One region of the Helicovermis profundi genome, then DNA from elsewhere that is predicted to be linked to it. Evidence: riboswitches for the same ligand, from Rfam matches in the RefSeq annotation. Region 1 holds a riboswitch; the other holds the start of a gene.
What was found. A riboswitch is a leader RNA that binds a small molecule or an ion and turns the genes downstream of it on or off. The one in region 1 is predicted to bind thiamine pyrophosphate.
Positions count from the first base shown of each region.

Region 2: another riboswitch for thiamine pyrophosphate. It lies ahead of thiS (sulfur carrier protein ThiS); the one in region 1 lies ahead of thiT (energy-coupled thiamine transporter ThiT).

Region 1 covers NZ_AP028654.1:806,165-811,369, forward strand. Annotated here, with positions in the region: gene AACH12_RS03485 (IS1634 family transposase) at 1-409, shown strand, start outside; gene AACH12_RS03490 (IS30 family transposase) at 491-1,534, shown strand; TPP riboswitch at 1,857-1,955, shown strand; gene thiT (energy-coupled thiamine transporter ThiT) at 2,090-2,620, shown strand; gene AACH12_RS03500 (AraC family transcriptional regulator) at 2,738-3,445, opposite strand; gene AACH12_RS03505 (ABC transporter substrate-binding protein) at 3,723-5,018, shown strand; gene AACH12_RS03510 (carbohydrate ABC transporter permease) at 5,099-5,205, shown strand, end outside.
Region 2 covers NZ_AP028654.1:2,180,340-2,185,544, reverse strand. Annotated here, with positions in the region: gene AACH12_RS09805 (hypothetical protein) at 1-116, shown strand, start outside; gene AACH12_RS09800 (DUF3369 domain-containing protein) at 194-1,741, shown strand; gene AACH12_RS09795 (hypothetical protein) at 1,889-2,965, shown strand; TPP riboswitch at 3,020-3,121, shown strand; gene thiS (sulfur carrier protein ThiS) at 3,220-3,411, shown strand; gene thiF (sulfur carrier protein ThiS adenylyltransferase ThiF) at 3,411-4,007, shown strand; gene AACH12_RS09780 (thiazole synthase) at 4,112-4,897, shown strand; gene thiH (2-iminoacetate synthase ThiH) at 4,899-5,205, shown strand, end outside.

The sequences.
Region 1 (5,205 bases):
AAATCTTGATGATAATGCTGAAACAATTATTAAAGTAAATAAAAGAAGATGGGAAATAGAAGAATCATTTAGAATTCTAAAAACTGAGTTTAAAGCAAGACCAGTATATTTAAGTAGAGATGATAGAATAAAAGCTCATTTTACAACATGTTTTCTTTCTTTACTGATATATAGGCTTTTAGAAAAGAAGCTTGATGAAAAATACACTACAAAAGAATTAATAGAAACGTTAAAAAATCATAACTTTATGGAGTTAAAAGGCGAAGGATATATTCCGACATACACACGAACTGATATAACAGATGAATTACATGATAAATTTGGATTTAGAACGGATACCCAAATAATTAGTAATGCTAAAATGAAAAAAATATTAAAACAGCTTAATTGTATAATGAAGTTGAACTAGTAAAAAAAAATCCATAATGGGTCAATCTGTATTATAATTGTATCGCTGAACACAATAATATATACAGGAGATGAACTCACTATGGATAATATTAATGATACATCAATTCAACGTAAAAATAAACACCTAAATGTTTTTGAACGTGGTCAAATTCAGTTGTTACACAATGAAGGTCTTACACCTTATGCCATAGGAAAAAAATTAGGAAGAGCTTCTAATACTATACGCAATGAACTAAGCCGTGGGACTGTTACACAGATAAAAGCCAATAAGGTTGTAAAGGTCTACTATCCGGATACCGGACAAGCTATTTATGAAAGAAACCGTGCTAATTGTGGAGCCAAATTTAAGTTCTTATCATGCTCCCATTTTATACGTTTTGTAGAGACAAGGTTCTATGAAAACACTCATTCTATTGATGCTATATGTGGCGTAGCGAAGCTGCACAACTTGTTTGACGTTGATAAGATGGTTTGTACAAAAACGTTGTATAACTATATTAATTTAGGCTTATTAGGTATTGCTAATATAGATTTGCCACTTAAAGTTAAGAGAAGTACAAAACGTAAGCGTATACGCAAACATAAGAAAATTCTAGGACGAAACATTTCTGAACGACCTGTGGAAATTAATGATCGTAGTGAATTTGGTCATTGGGAAATTGATTCTGTTATAGGGAAGAAAACTAAAGGCGAACCTACTCTAATGACTATTACCGAGCGCAAAACACGAAAAGAGTTAATTAGAAAAATTCCTGATCAAACTTCAGAATCAATTATGAACGCACTCAAAATACTAGCTGCAGATGCAGGAAATCTATTCTCAACTGTTTTCAAAAGTATAACGGCAGATAATGGATCAGAATTTGCAGATCTATCAACTATGGAAGAAATGACAGGCACTAGAATCTACTTTGCTCATCCTTATACATCTTCTGAGAGGGGAACAAATGAACGTCATAACGGTCTAATAAGACGTTTTATACCAAAAGGTAAGTCTTTACTCAACTATTCTGTAGATGATATAGCTAAAATTCAAAATTGGTGTAACACTCTGCCTCGTAAGATATTAAAGTATCTTACACCAGATGAAGCATTCAATGATGAACTTTATAAAATACAATAATTTATATACAAATTTTTACATATTGATTTAGTTCAATTTACTATTGCAATTTAGGAAATATTAAAACAAACGAAAAAGTAAAAAAAGGTACGCACTTTTTACTACATTAAGAAACCGTGATAAACTGCTATTTGCAATAGATATCACGGTTTTTCTGCTCTACAACTGTCAAAGACGAGATTATATCAAACGACTACTAACTAATCAATAGAATTGGATAAAAAAATAACAAAATAATTAAAATATTAAATATAATATTTTAATTATTTTATTTTGACTTATATATCATCATATGTTATATTCTTAATGTATTAATTTAATAAAGATTCACTAGGGGAGCTTTTTAGTTGAGATCAGTTATCTGAAACCCTTTGAACCTGAACCAGTTAACTCTGGCGTAGGAAAGTGCATGATTATAGATCAAAAAAATGATATTTTAATATTGTTTTTTAAGGCCATATGCATTTGCATATGGTTTTTAATTTTTATTTGATCTAATTAACGTGTTACTTCCAAATTCATTGGTATATTATTACTATTTATGGAGGTAAGAAAATGAAAAACAACACAAGGATGTTAGTAGAAGCTGGCATTATGATAGCACTTGCATATGTGCTAAGTTTAGTAAAGGTATTTCAAATGCCAAATGGAGGATCTATTACTGCCGGTAGTATGATTCCAATTCTTATATTTGCTATTAGATGGGGAACTTATCCTGGAGTCTTTACAGGGCTTGTTTATGGAATTATTCAATTTATTTTAGGGCCAAAATGGTCATTCCATCCTATATCAATTTTATTTGATTATGTAATAGCTTTTGGAATGCTTGGTCTTGCAGGTATTTTTGGTGCTGGATTCAAGAAAGCACTTGCTGGAATTTCTTTAGCAGTATTATTAAGACTTATATGTCATGTTATTTCTGGAGTTATAGTTTGGGGTTCTTATGCACCAGAGGGTCAAAGTCCTCTTATGTATTCAATCATTTATAATGCTTCATATTTAGTTCCTGAGTTAATTTTATCACTTGTTATTTTTGCACTTCTTTATAGACCACTTGAGAAAGCAAAAATTCCTCAAAGAGTTTAGTTAATCGGTACTATTAGACCATAATATAGATATAAAGTTAATGAAGTAGTAAGCAATATTTAACTTAACTACTAAACGAACAAAAAAAGAAAGTATATGAATTTAGTTTACTAATATTCATATACTTTTTCTATATTCTTTAGGAGATATACCTATAATTTTTTTAAAAACTAAAGAAAAATAACCAGGATTACAAAAATCAAAAATAGCAGATATATCAGTTATTCTCATATTTGTAAATTCTAAAAACATTTTAGAAGATTCTATTTTTTGATGGTTTATATAATCAACAATATTTATTCCAACTTCATTTTTAAACAATTTAGATAAATATTCAGGTGATTTTGATGAGAGGAAGCTTAATTCTTCTAATTTTATTTGCCTTGTAATATTACTATTTATATATTTAATTAATTTAGAAATATCTCTTGAATATTTAGATATATTTTTATTATTTATTAGTTCTATAAACTCATCTATCATTGTATACTCGAATTTGAGTAAATCATAACGTACGTTAAATGATTCAATTTTTCTTATAAATATATCACTAAAATTAAATGCTTCTTCAGGTTCTATACCTGCCTGTATAACCCCTCTAGTAAAAAGCGCACAGGAAATAATTATTGAATTTTTAGCAGAGCGCAGTGTATTTTTTGCAATGATAGCTCTTTCTATTGAATTAATCATATCAAGAGTATTTTTTGCTTCATTTAAAAGTCCAAGTTTGATTTCATTAACTAATTTTTTTTCTAGATTATAAGACGGATGAATATAGTCAAAATTTATATTTTTTAGTTTTTCGTCTAATAAATCTTTTCTCATAACTTTACTCCTTTAATTTGATGTGCAGATGATTTTTTTAGTTTTACTTTACATTACTTATTAAAATTTTTTTATATTGCAGATTTATATAAATTATATCAGAATTTTATAAATCTTTAAATAATAAAAAATATATAATCCAAATATGTTTTGTATTTACTACTTATATATATATGTCAAACTGTAAGATAATTGTTTGTAATTAGTATTTTTGGATATATATTAAGGGAGTTAAAAATATAAAACTTAGTAGTCTTATTAATAAAAGGGGGATATTATGAAGAAAATAGTTTCAATTGTAATGGTATTAGTAATGATATTTGCACTTGCAGGATGTTCATCTGCACCAGCACCAGCAGATAAGTCAGCTGATACAAAAACAGAAGACAAAGTAGCTCCAAAAGAAGAATCGGTAGTAATCTATCAGAATAAAGTTGAGATAGGTGAACAACTTTCAGCATTTGCAGCTAAATATGAGGCTCAAACAGGAGTAAAAGTTACAGTAAAAACTTCAGGTGGAGATACTCCATACGCTGAAAACTTAAAGGCAGAATTTCAATCAGATAGACAACCAGATATATTTGTAATAGAAGGAAAAGGTGGATATAACACTTGGAAATCAAAACTTACTCCATTTTCAGGAGATAAGTGGATGGATTTAACAGATCTAGCATTTAAAGCTGACGGAAAAACATATGGATTTCCAGTAGCAGTAGAAGCATGGGGAATGGCCTATAATGCAGATTTACTTGCAAAAGCAGGAATTGATCCAAGTACATTAACATCACAAGATGCATATAAAGCAGCATTTAAAAAATTAGATGGAATGAAAAAAGAACTTGGAATAAAGTCAGTAGTTGCAATGGCAGCAGGCCCAGATATGAGATGGGTAACAGGACTTCACAACTTTAATGGATATTTATCAGCAGGTCTACCTTATGGAGATACAAGTGTTCTTGATAAAATGCTAAAAGGCCAGCCAGATATGGAAAGACTTAAAGAATATGCAGACTGGGTAGAATTATTATTTAAGTATTCAGATAAAGCAGTATTATTAACAGGAAACTATGATGCACAAGTAGGACAATTTGCAACAGGAAAAGCAGTATTTGTACATCAAGGTAACTGGATAGATCCATGGTTAATGTCAAATGGAGTAAAGTTTCCAATGGGATTTGCACCACATGCATCAGTATACGGAGAGCATAATGCAATCTTTATAGGAGCACCATCATACTATGTAATAAATAATGAAAGTAAAAATATTCAAGCAGCAAAAGACTTCTTAAACTATATGGCAACAAGTGAAGAAGGCGCAAACTATATGGTAAAAGAAGCAAAAATGGTACCAGCATTTAAAAATATAACATTAAAACCAGATGCACCACTTTCAGCAGACGTAATGAAATGGCTTGCAAAAGATAATGGAGCATATACATGGTTACAAAATGATATGCCAGATGGATTTGGAATGGGAACTATAGCACCAATATATGAAGCATTTGCAAAAGGGGATATAACAAAGCAAGAATTTATAGATCAACTAGCAGATAAGATAAGAGCACTAAAATAAAAAATAGCTAAAAAGTAGAAAAGGGTGTGGGTGTTCGCTCACACTCCTTTTTTTAAACTTCTACTAAAGAGAGGTGTAAAATGGGTAAAAAATTAAAGAGTAAAATGTTTTTTTGGCTATTCTTAGCGCCAGCATTATTATCATTTATAATAGTGGTAGTAATACCGTTTTTTATGGGCATATATTA
Region 2 (5,205 bases), 1.4 Mb from region 1:
AAGATAGTGAATTTGAGCAATCATATAACAGTTCATCGAATTCTAATAGTGATTTTGATAGATCAGAATATAGTGATGCTGAAGATGTAAAATCTTATGAAAATTTAGATGAATAAAAAAACAAAAGAAACAAAAGTAATTTTGTTTCTTTTGTTTTTTTTTTGGGTATACTCAAAATGATAGGAGGTGTAGTATGAAAAACGATTATGATGAATTAATGTTTTTTGAAGAAGATGAAGATATAGATGAAATAGAAGAAACTGAGAAATGGAAAATTCTTATTGTAGATGATGAAGAAGCAGTGCATAGTACAACAAAACTTGTTTTAAGTGATTTTATTTTTGATAGAAAAAAAATAGAGTTTTATAGCGCGTATAATTCAAATGATGCAAAAAAAATTCTTAATGAAGTAGATGATATAGCATTAATACTTCTTGATGTTGTTATGGAAACTGAAGATTCTGGATTAAGACTAATAAAATTTATAAGGGAAGACAAGGATAACTCTTTTGTAAGAATAATTTTAAGAACTGGTCAACCTGGACAAGCACCTGAAGAAAAAATAATTGTAGAATATGATATTAATGATTACAAAACGAAGACAGAACTTACTGTTCAAAAACTGTTTACATCAGTAATATCAGCCCTTAGAGCGTATAGTGATTTGATGAAAATTGAAAAAAATAGAAAGGGATTAAAAGAAATTGTTTTAGCTTCAAGTAAATTGTTTGAAATAGGTTCACTTAAAAAATTTGTTTCAGGTCTAATAACTCAATTAACATCAATGTATGGATTTACAGATGACGCTTTATTTTTAAGAACCTCAAGCTTTGCCGCAACAAATAAAAATGAAAAAGGAGAAAGATATATTTTATCAGCAACGGGAGAATTCGAGAATTTTATAGATAAAAGGGTAGAAGATTGTGTATCCAAAGAATTACTTGATTTAATAGATGAATCTAAGTTAAAAAAGAATAATATAATTACAAATAAATATTTTATTGGTTACTATCAAAGTTTAGGTGAAATTGATAACTTTGTCGTTTTTAAAGATATAAGAGAACTAGATGATTTGGATAAAGAAATGCTTGATCTATTTTCAACAAATATAGCGTTTGCTTTTGATAATGTTTTTCTAAATGAAAAGATATTAGACACTCAAAAGGAAATTATATATAAATTGGGTGAAGTAGTAGAAACAAGGTCAGATGAATCAAATGATCATGTAAAAAGAGTATCCAAATACTCATATTTAATGGCTATAAAATATGGATTATCTGAAGAAGAATCAGAATTACTTAAAATGGCTGCACCGATGCATGATATAGGTAAAATTGGAATTCCTGAAAATATATTAAAAAAACCATCAAAACTTTCCCACGAAGAATTTGATATTGTTAAAGAACATTCCTTATTAGGCTTTGATATATTAAAAGATAGTAATTTAGAACTCATGGAAATTGCATCTAAAATTGCATATGGGCATCATGAAAATTGGGATGGTACAGGTTATCCACTAGCAAAAAAAGAAGAGGAGATACACTTGTATGCTAGAATAATTTCACTAGTTGATGTATTTGACACTATGACAAGTGATACGTTTTATAGAAATGCACTATCTTTTAGTGATGTAATAGAATTTATTAAGCTTCAAAGTGGTTATAAATTTGATCCAAAATTAGTACAAATATTTTTAGAAAATTTAGAAGAATTTAAAAAAATTAGATTTTCTACAAACTGAAAAACTAAAACATTAAAACACAAAACATCAACTGAAATATTTATATTTTTTTTGATGTTTTGATGGTATTGAATATAATAATAGATTATAATGATGTTATACAAATAATGTATTATTTATCAAAATTAGTGGAAGGTAAGGAATTGAATGATTAATTTATTAATTGAAAAATCGAAAAAAATATGCTTGTTTATAATGCTTGTAGTATTTATTATTAGCCTAAGCGCTTGTACTAATAAAAATGAAACAAAAAAAAATATAATTAATTTAGATAATAGTAAAGCATCTGAAAGTAAAACTATTTTTGAACTACTTAATTTGAGTGATAGTATTGAATTTTCTAATCAAGCAAAAGGAATTGATTTTTTATATAATGATCAAGATTTAGTTAATAGATTTTCAAATAATGATTTTTACATACGATATGGTGAATATAAAGATGTTGATGTGAATAAAAGACATGACATATATAAGGATAAAATTTTAAATTGGAATGAAGAAGAAAAAAATAGAATCATAAAAAATATTATGACTTTTGAGAAATACTTTTCAGATAATAATATTAATTTACCAAGTAAAATATATTTATTTAAAACAAAAGATTCTTTAGAATATGGTAAATTTTTTATTAGAGATAATGCAATATTTTTACCTGAAAGTTTAATTAATGGTTACAAAGAAAATTTAAATGAAGCAATTGTAAAAAGTTTGTTTTATATGATTGTAAATAAAGATGAAAAAAAATATGAAAAATTATGTAATTCAATTGGCTTTGTTAAGTCTTCTGAATTAATTTATCCCAAAGAATATGTAGATAATAAATTTACTAATGATAATGACTATAAAATCGAGTATTATATTCAAGGTTCATATTCAGAGTCAGAATTTAAATTCATGCCAATTTCATACTTTAATGAAAAATTTGATGGAGATAAGTCTGATATTGAAAAGAGCATAATCAATAAGTATATAGCCGTAAAAATAGACGGAGGTGTTATCAAACCCTTATATGTTGACGATGAAAATAATGAAATGGAGGGTGGAAAGCTCTTAGAGATTAATTTGAATCAAATTGACAAATATTACTCAGTAGTTAGCAATAATTCGTCTGTAAGTTCTGGACCAAAAGAGATACTAGCAGATGATTTTTCAATAATGGTTCTTGGAAAGAAAAAGAATAATGAAAATACTTTAAATAGAATTTTAAGTATAATTAAAGAATAGATGATTTTTAGGTTTACTTTTTGATTTTAATGATGTACAATAATTTCGAACTTAATATTTTGCTAGGGGTGCCTGTTGGCTGAGAGAAATAGATATATTTTAACCCTTTAACCTGATTTAGCTAGTACTAACGTAGGGAAGCCTGTTATATTGTAATTAACCTGCCTCTTGGCAGGTTTTTTTATTTACATAATATAACTAATGTGCCTATGGCGCAATTTTTTTATTCGCAAAGGAGGTAAATATTTTAAAAAATGTATGTTAACGGAAAGCAAATAGGTTGTGATTATTCAAATGTTAAAGAATTATTAGAAAAAATGAATTTAGATTTTGAAAAAGTTGTTGTAGAAGTAAATAAAGAAATTATAAGTAAGTCTCAGTATGACAAGAAAAAAATATTTGACAAAGATAGTATTGAAATTATTGGATTTATAGGAGGCGGTTAGTGATAAATTTAAAAAATTCAGATGAACTTATAAGAAAATATAAAAAAGTTAGTGTTGCAGTTCTTGGTCTTGGAGGGTTGGGATCAAATATTGCTATGATGCTTGTTCGTTCGGGTATTGATAGGCTAATTATTTATGATTTTGATAATGTTGAATTATCAAATTTAAATAGACAAAACTATTATATCAATGATGTTGGTAATTCTAAGGTTAAGGCGACGAGTTTAATACTGAAAAATATAAATCCAAATATAAAAATTATTGGTGAAAAATTAAAATTGTCATTATCTAATTTTGAAAGATATTTAAGTAAAGCGGATATTATTGTTGAGGCTTTTGATAGTCCTATATGTAAAGCTGAACTTGCAAATTGGGTTTTAGGCGAAACGGATAAAATACTTATATCAGCATCGGGTATGGCTGGCTTTGGAGATTCGAATGACATTTTAACTAAAAAAAAATCAGAAAGATTCTATATTTCAGGTGATTTTGTATCTGATTCTAATATTTTTCCAGAATTATTATCAGCAAGGGTAATGATGACTGCATCACATGAAGCAAATAATGTTATGAATATTATTAAAAATAATATATAGCTTTAAATGATTATTTGTTAAGTGCTAAAAAGTATTTAAAGCTAGAAAAAATATATTACCGAAAGGAGGCTGTACTAAATAAACAATATTTAGTATATAAAAAAATGGATAATTTTATAAAAGATAAAGATTTAGTTATAGGTACAAGAAAATTAAATAGTAGATTATTAATTGGAACCGGTAAATATCCATCGAAATCGATGATTTCTAAGGTTATAGAAAAAAGCCATACAGAAGTGGTTACAATGGCTTTAAGAAGAATTGACACAAGTAAAAAAGAACGGAATATATTAGATTATATTCCTAAAAATATTCAGTTACTTCCGAATACATCTGGTGCTAGAAATGCTGAAGAAGCAATAAGAATTGCTAAAATAGCAAAAGAAATGGGTTGTGGTAATTGGATAAAATTAGAAATAATTGATGACAATAAGCATCTACTTCCCAATAACTACCAAACAATTAAAGCTACAGAAACTCTTTCAAAATTAGGATTTGTAGTACTTCCATATATGTCGCCTGATTTATCTAGTGCGAGGAGTCTTGTGAATGCTGGTGCTTCAACAATTATGCCGCTAGGATCTCCAATTGGATCAAATAGAGGAATAAGAACAGAAGAAATGATTAGAATTTTAATTGAAGAAATTGATATTCCTCTTATTGTTGATGCAGGAATTGGAAAGCCCTCAGATGCAGCATATGCGATGGAAATGGGAGCAGATGCTGTTCTAGTTAATACTGCTATTGCAACATCAAATAATCCTATTAATATGGCGGAAGCATTTTCAATGGCGGTTGAAGCAGGTAGAATTGCATATGTTTCGAAACTTGGTAGAACTTTAGAGAGAGCTGAAGCTTCATCGCCACTTACAGGATTTTTAGGTGAATGATATGAACTTTTATGATGAGTTAGAGATAATGGATAAGGAATTTGTTAAAAAATTATTTACCACTACTAGTAGAAATGAAGTTATAAGAATACTAGAAAAAGAAACTATTGATGAATATGATTTCGCAAAACTTTTATCAGAAAATGGATTATTTGAACTTGAAAAAATGGCGAAAAAAAGCAAAATATTATCTTTAAATAATTTTGGAAAAGCAATTACTATTTATTCCCCCCTTTATATATCAAATTTTTGCGATAATAGATGTTTATATTGTAGTTTTAATAAAAATAATCAAATTAGCAGAGTGA